DNA from 3 places in the Variovorax sp. LjRoot84 genome. Region 2 is predicted to be linked to each of the others. Evidence: riboswitches for the same ligand, from Rfam matches in the RefSeq annotation. Region 2 holds a riboswitch; each other region holds the start of a gene.
The links. Region 2 has a riboswitch for thiamine pyrophosphate ahead of ACSQ9I_RS15955 (purine-cytosine permease family protein). Riboswitches for the same ligand answer to the same signal wherever they lie in the genome.

Region 1 (2,258 bases), 2.3 Mb from region 2:
GCTGGGGCTACCGCGTGATGCGCCTCCTGTGCCGCATCTCGCTGTCGGCCGACTCCTGCGTACGGCGCAGCGAGGCCATCCTCGGCCGCTGGGGCGGGCTGTCGCTGATCGCGGCCAAGTTCGTGCCCGGCGTGTCGGTGGTCGCGCCGCCGATGGCGGGCGCCTTGGGCATGTCGAACACGCGCTTCCTGTCCTACGAGACCGTGGCCGCGCTGATCTGGACGCTGGGCTTCCTCCTGCTGGGCCGCATCTTCCACGCGGCGATCCAGGACGTGCTGGCGGTGCTGTCCAGCGTCGGCCTCACGGCTGCGGCTGTCGGCACGCTGGTGCTCGTCGCTTTCGTCGCCTGGCGCTATCGCCGGCGCCGCATCGCGCTCGCTGCCGACGACATCGAGCATATCGAGGCCGGCGCGCTGCGCGAAGCCTTCGCGGCCGGTGCCCGCCCGACGCTGATCGACGTGCGCTCCGCCGAGGGACGCGCGCTGGATCCGCGCGCGATTCCGGGCGCCATCGGCATCGCGCTGCGCGAGCTCCCCGTCGAGCTGGCTGCCTTTGCCGACGGGCGCGAACTCATCGTGTTCTGCGACTGCCCCAACGACGAGTCCGCCATCGCTGCCGCGCGCGTGCTGATGAAGGCCGGTTTGCCGCGCGTGCGCGTGCTCGCCGGCGGGCTCTCGGCCTGGAGCGCCGCCGCCGCGATCGAGGTCGATGAAGAGGCACTGCCGGCCGGCGCGCCGGACATCGCCGCACATCCCGCTTGATCCCTGCCGCGAACGAGGCCTAGAATCGGTCCCGCTCCGGGGTGCACGCAGATGTGTGCTGAGATGGCCAAACGCCGAACCCGCGAACTTGATCTGGTTCATACCAGCGTAAGAAGAGCTGCGACTCCCCGGCCCCGGACATTCTTTTTTCCGCCGTGCCGATCCTGGAGCGATCGCGGAGCACCCGTCCAACGAACCGGAGTGCCCCGCATGAATGCCCCTGACAAGTTCGCCTCGCTGCTCACGCTGACGCGCGAGCCCTTTCCTGCCTCGACCAAGAGCGCCATCGCCGGCAGCCGGCCCGACCTGCGCGTGCCTGTGCGCGACGTGCTGCTCACCAACGGCGAGCAGGTGTCGCTCTACGACACCTCGGGCCCGTACTCGGACCCTTCGGCCGAGATCGACGTGCGCCAGGGCCTGCCCGGCGTGCGCGGCGCCTGGATCGCCGAGCGCGGCGACACCGAAAGCTATCAAGGCCGCACCCACCAGATGCTCGACGACGGCGCCACCCATGCCGACCGCGATGCGCAGCGCCTGGCCGAGCTGCGCGCCGCCGCCTCGGGGCTGCAGCGCACGCCGCTGCGTGCCAAGTCCGGCATGAACGTGAGCCAGATGCACTATGCGCGCCGCGGCATCGTCACGCCCGAGATGGAATACGTGGCGCTGCGCGAGAACGGCAAGCGCGAATGGATGGCCGAGTACCTGGCCGACGCGGCGCGCGAGAAGCGCCTGGCCGGCAACCCGATGGGCGCGCGGATCCCGAAGATCATCACGCCCGAGTTCGTGCGCGACGAGGTGGCGCGCGGCCGCGCCATCATCCCGGCCAACATCAACCATCCGGAAGTCGAGCCGATGGCGATCGGGCGCAACTTCCTGGTCAAGATCAACGCCAACATCGGCAACTCGGCCGTCACTTCCAGCATCGAGGAAGAGGTGGAAAAACTGGTGTGGGCGATCCGCTGGGGCGCCGACAACGTGATGGACCTGTCCACCGGCCGCAACATCCACACCACGCGCGACTGGATCGTGCGCAACAGCCCGGTGCCCATCGGCACGGTGCCGATCTACCAGGCGCTCGAGAAGGTCGGCGGCGTGGCGGAAGACCTCACGTGGGAGATCTACCGCGACACGCTGATCGAGCAGGCCGAGCAGGGCGTGGACTACTTCACCATCCATGCCGGGCTGCGCCTGCCCTTCATCCATCTCACGGCCGATCGCCGCACCGGCATCGTCTCGCGCGGCGGCTCGATCATGGCCAAGTGGTGCATCGCGCACCACCAGGAGAGCTTCCTCTACACGCGTTTCGAGGAGATCTGCGAGATCATGAAGGCCTACGACGTGAGCTTCTCGCTCGGCGACGGCCTGCGTCCCGGCTGCGCCGCGGACGCCAACGACGAGGCCCAGTTCGCCGAGCTGCGCACGCTGGGCGAGCTCACGCAGATCGCGTGGAAGCATGACGTGCAGACCATGATCGAGGGCCCCGGCCACGTGCCCATG
Region 2 (2,258 bases):
GCTACGGGCTGGCCGATGCCGTGGAGCGCGCGCGCGGCTATGTCGTGGCCGCCATGGCGGCCGGTGCGGATGTGAAGATCGGTGCCGGCCACGGTCCGCTCAACCACGGCTTTGCGCCAGTGCCGATGGTCCGTCTGCCGTCGCCGGGCGCGTGATCCATGCCAGCACGAAGGTGAGGGCGAGCGTCGGCAGCGCCGACCCGAACTGAGGCGCCCATCTGGCGCAGGCGTGGTAGATGGCGATACCCGCGATCCAGATCAGCGCCGCGACCCAGTCGATCTTGCGCGCGCCCACCGCGACCGCTGCGCCGCCCGTACCCAGCCGTCCGAGGATCACGCCGTAGAGCGGCACGAACACCGAGCTCAGGAGCAGCAGGAAGGGCTCGAGCGAATGCATCGGCAGCACCAGTGCGAAGGCGATGCACGCGACCGCGAGGCACAGGCCCCAGCGCCGCACGCTCCAGCGCGGCTGCAGGCTGTGGGCCGAGACCGAGCCCGAATAGACGTCGCCATACGCGTTGTCGAGTTCGTCGATCAGGATCAGGCCCAGCGCGACCAGGCCGCCCTGCGCCAGCAGCAGCGCCGCCACGAGGTTGGTGCCGGGTTCCGCCACGCTCACCACCATCACGCCGAGCGCGTAGCACCAGATGTTGGCGAGCGCGTAGCCGACCCAGGTGCCGCCGAAAGCGCCGCCGAGCCCGCCCGCGCTGCGCCTGCCGTGCCGCGCGTAGTCGGCCACCAGCGGCAGCCACGAAACCGGCATCGCGATTACCAGGTCGAGCGCGCTGAACATGCCCATGCTGCCGTTGCCCGGGCGCGACCAGAAGGCCTCCAGGCCTTTGGCCTGAAGCTGCGTCGCGAATTGCCAGCTCAGCCAGAGCAGCGAGAGCACCACCAGCGGCAGCCCGAAGCGGCTCACGAAGCGCCGCACCAGCTTGACCATCGAGCCGGCCAGCAGCGCGAGCAGCACCGCGCCCCACAGCAGCGTGGTCAGCACGGTGCCCAGCGTGCCCTCCAGCGACCAGCCGAAGGCCTGCTTGCCGATGGCCTGCGTGCCCTCGCGCATGATCACGATCTCGAAGGTGGTCCAGCCGATCAGTTGCACGATGTTCAGCACCACCGGCAGGCGCGCGAAGGCGCTGCCGTAGGTGGCGTGCATCAGGCCCGCGCTGGCCAGCCCGCTTTCGCAGCCGAGGCGGGCGGTCCAGGCCAGCAGGCCGGCGCCGATCAACGACCCCAGCACGATCGCGATCGCCGCCTCGCGCGTGCCGACCGCCGGCACCAGGTAGGCGCCGACCTGCATCACCAGCAGGCCGACGCCGAGGCTGAACCACAGCGCCATGTGGTCGTTCCAGTGGAAGACGCGGTTGGCGTCGCCGAGTGGCGTCAGCGCCTCGTTGGAATCAGGTGTTGTTGCCATCCATTTGCTCCATTGCAAAGTGTTTGGCAGGTGGGCGAGGCCACGGCGGCAAGACCGGCACGCGAGAAAACGTGGCGGTCGCCGGACCAGCTTCCCTGCGCGAGGATTACCTCAGTCAGGTTCAAAGGGACTCTCTCAGCCAAGCTGCAACAGGCGTTGCGAGCCGGCACCCCTAGCGTTGCTTCAGGCTGGCGAAGCAGTTCGGATTGTAGAGCCGTGCGCCGGCCGAGTGCGACACGGCGACGTGAAGTCGCCGCGGACCGGGCGGCGCCTCAGTGGTCGATGGCGGCCGACAGTTGCCTCGCGCCCGAGTGGTCGTGGCGAATGAGCGGCAGGACGAAGCGGCGCGCGAGCTGCTGAAGCGTCCAGAACGCGGCAGCGATCCCGCCGGCCAGCAGCAGGCCGGCAGCGATGTCCAGCGGGAAATGCACGCCCACGTAGATGCGCGCCCAGCCCGTGAGGACCGCGATCGCCACGACCGCCAGCCCGGTCTTCCGAAGCGATGCCCGCAGGCAGAACAGCAGCCCGATGGTGAACATCACCGAGGCGTGCGCACTCGGCAGCGAGCCGCGCGCGCCATGGTCGATGTGCGCCGGGCTCAGGCCCACCATGAAGGGGCGCGGCATCGCGATGGCGTCCGCCAGCGCGTGGGCCAGCATGGCCGCCGCGGCCGCGGCGACCAGCGTCACCATCGCATAGACCCGCTGCGAGGGCCGGCGCCAGGCGACCCAGCCCATGAGGGCGACGCAAAGCCAGGACGCGCCCTCGGCCACGATGGATGCGAGCCACATGATTTCGGCATTCGGGGTGTGGCCAGCGCCAATGGCCTGGAACAGTGC
Region 3 (2,258 bases), on a different contig from region 2:
AGTAACCGGCAGCCGCGTGCAGCGTCGTCATGCCGCTGCCGCCCGGATGAATTCCTCCACCGCCAGCGAGCAGCCCTTGGCCTGCGCGCCCTCGGCGCGACCGAGCAGCAGGAACCCTCCGTCGGCTGCCAGGCCCACGTCCTCGGTCAGGATGGTGGTCACGGAATTGAAGTTGGCAAGGTCGCAATGGACCAAGATACCGCGTTCGCCACGCGCGACTTCGCGGCTCGTGAGCGGGTCGACCAGGCGGGAGCGGATCCAGTGCGGCCCCGACTTCACCGACGGCACGGTAGCATTGCCCGCGTCGTAGAATTGCGTGCTCAGCTCGGTCATGCCGTACATGTTGATGCACTGCGATCGTTCGATGCCGAGCCGGGCGGACAGCTCCGCATAGAAGGCGTCGAGTGGCAGTTCGCGCGACTGTCCCTTGTAGCCACCCGTGTCCAGGACCCGGCTGCCCGCCGGCAGGCGGAAAGATTTTCCACGCTGCTTGAGCTCGTCGATCAGGTGCACGAAGCTGTAGCTGGCGCCGAGCAGGGCGTAGGGCAAGCCGTGGCGTTCAGCGTCCGCCAGCGCATCGCACAGGCCGGGACTGTCCAGTCCCTGCGGGCTCACGAAGTAACGACTCTCCTCGGTGCCGAATTCACTCAGAGCGAGCGCAAGGTAGTGGGCCAGCGAGGAATTGGGCAGCACGGTTTCGGTGGGGAACAGGATCCCCAAGCGCATCCGGCCGCTGCCGTGCATGAACCGACTCGAGAAGTTGCGGATCATCGACCGGTCGTAGACCGCCAGCGTCGGATGATGATGACGGCCCTTCACCTCGCTGCGGGTCGTGCCGCTGGTCATGAAGACGCGGTCCGTTGCGGCCGGCGGCTCGCACCGTAGGTCCAGCTCCTTGAAGGCGTCGATCGGCACTGCCGGGATGTCGCTCCAGCGCTTCACATTGCGCAGGGTCGCGCCGCGCCGCTGGCAGAAGCGTCGGTACGCCTGATTGTTGCCGTACTGATGGGCGAACAGGCGTAACGCCAGCCGATCGAAGTCGTCGTCGGTGCACCCGTCCTGCTCGATGAAGGCGAGGACGTCAGCGACAATTTCGCCGGTTGCACTCGTGGCCCCGGCGGTGTTGTGTCCTGGATGGTTTGACATTCAATTCAGCCGCTGGAGCCGCATCGCTTCGGGCGCGTGCCCATGGTTCAACGGTCCGCCGGAGCTGGCGATAGACAGCACGCGCGGGTACCGGAAAGCATGGGACACAACACCCGCCGTGTGCGTGGGCCGCTCTGCAGAGGTGTTGTTCATGAGGACTCCTTCGTGACCGTCGAACGGATGCTCCGAAGGGCCACCTTGACCTAGGCAGGATTCGCCGATGGGTCAAGGTGAAAGCTCTTCTTCCGCCGGCATTAACCGGTTCAAGTTCGCGGGTTTGAATCTCAGCACTGTCGCGTGCACCCCGGAGCGCGATTGATTTTACATGTGCCCCACGCGTGCCGCTGCACGTGTCCATTGGGCGGCGCGCCGCCAGCCGCTCGCCCAGCTGCCGCACGAAGGCCGGCGTCGCACGGAACTGGCTCCTAGCTCTTCTTCCCGCCAAGCAGCAGAAGCGCGATCTCGGGGCCGTGCAACAGGGCGAGCTGCGCCGCAAGGCCACTGCCACGCTCGCCGAGGCGACCTGGCGCTGCAACATCTTGCGCGAGCGCGACAGCTGCCTGGTGCAGCAAAGCGCGCCTGCGCACGACGAGGCGACGCTCGGCGTGACGGACGCGAAGATCGTGCGCGCCGCCGAAGGCATCGCACTCGGGCCGGAGGCCAAACAGGCCGCTGTCGCGCTTGCTCTGGTCTACCCCGTCACGGCGCGGGGGGTGATCGGGGCAGGTACTCGGCCGCGTGCTCTTGCAGACCCACCAGCCAGTAGCGCGCGTCCGTTGCATCGCCGTGATAGGCGGCAGGCAGCCATGCACCCCATCTGCCGTACTCGGCTTGAAGTTCATCAAGCGGCGGACATGTCACGTCACCGGCTCGCTCCTCGAGCGCTCGTGCCAGCACCGGCCGCCAAGTGGTGGGCAACTCGATGGTGGGCAGATAGGTCGCCGCCATCCTTGCGGCTGTGCGCGGCAGGTGCTCAGCCTCGGCGCGAAGCACACGCAGTACGGCGAACTCGTGCAGGGTTGGGGGTCTGGGCGAACTCATGGGCGTTATCCGGCAGGGTTGAGACACGAGCCCGGCCGACGATCAATGGAACTTCCGGACTGTACTCAAGG

Region 1: it holds a riboswitch for thiamine pyrophosphate, as region 2 does, so the genes downstream of both, thiC (phosphomethylpyrimidine synthase ThiC) here and ACSQ9I_RS15955 (purine-cytosine permease family protein) in region 2, are expected to answer to the same signal.
Region 3: it holds a riboswitch for thiamine pyrophosphate, as region 2 does, so the genes downstream of both, ACSQ9I_RS36620 (long-chain fatty acid--CoA ligase) here and ACSQ9I_RS15955 (purine-cytosine permease family protein) in region 2, are expected to answer to the same signal.

What each region holds. Positions count from the first base shown of each region.
Region 1 covers NZ_CAXUTE020000001.1:924,055-926,312, forward strand. Annotated here, with positions in the region: gene ACSQ9I_RS04650 (rhodanese-like domain-containing protein) at 1-761, shown strand, start outside; TPP riboswitch at 789-893, shown strand; gene thiC (phosphomethylpyrimidine synthase ThiC) at 972-2,258, shown strand, end outside.
Region 2 covers NZ_CAXUTE020000001.1:3,184,986-3,187,243, reverse strand. Annotated here, with positions in the region: gene thiD (bifunctional hydroxymethylpyrimidine kinase/phosphomethylpyrimidine kinase) at 1-155, shown strand, start outside; gene ACSQ9I_RS15955 (purine-cytosine permease family protein) at 100-1,419, opposite strand; TPP riboswitch at 1,495-1,603, opposite strand; gene ACSQ9I_RS15950 (phosphatase PAP2 family protein) at 1,692-2,258, opposite strand, start outside.
Region 3 covers NZ_CAXUTE020000002.1:1,220,753-1,223,010, reverse strand. Annotated here, with positions in the region: gene ACSQ9I_RS36625 (acyl-CoA reductase) at 1-31, opposite strand, end outside; gene ACSQ9I_RS36620 (long-chain fatty acid--CoA ligase) at 28-1,146, opposite strand; TPP riboswitch at 1,370-1,463, opposite strand; gene ACSQ9I_RS36615 (hypothetical protein) at 1,846-2,187, opposite strand.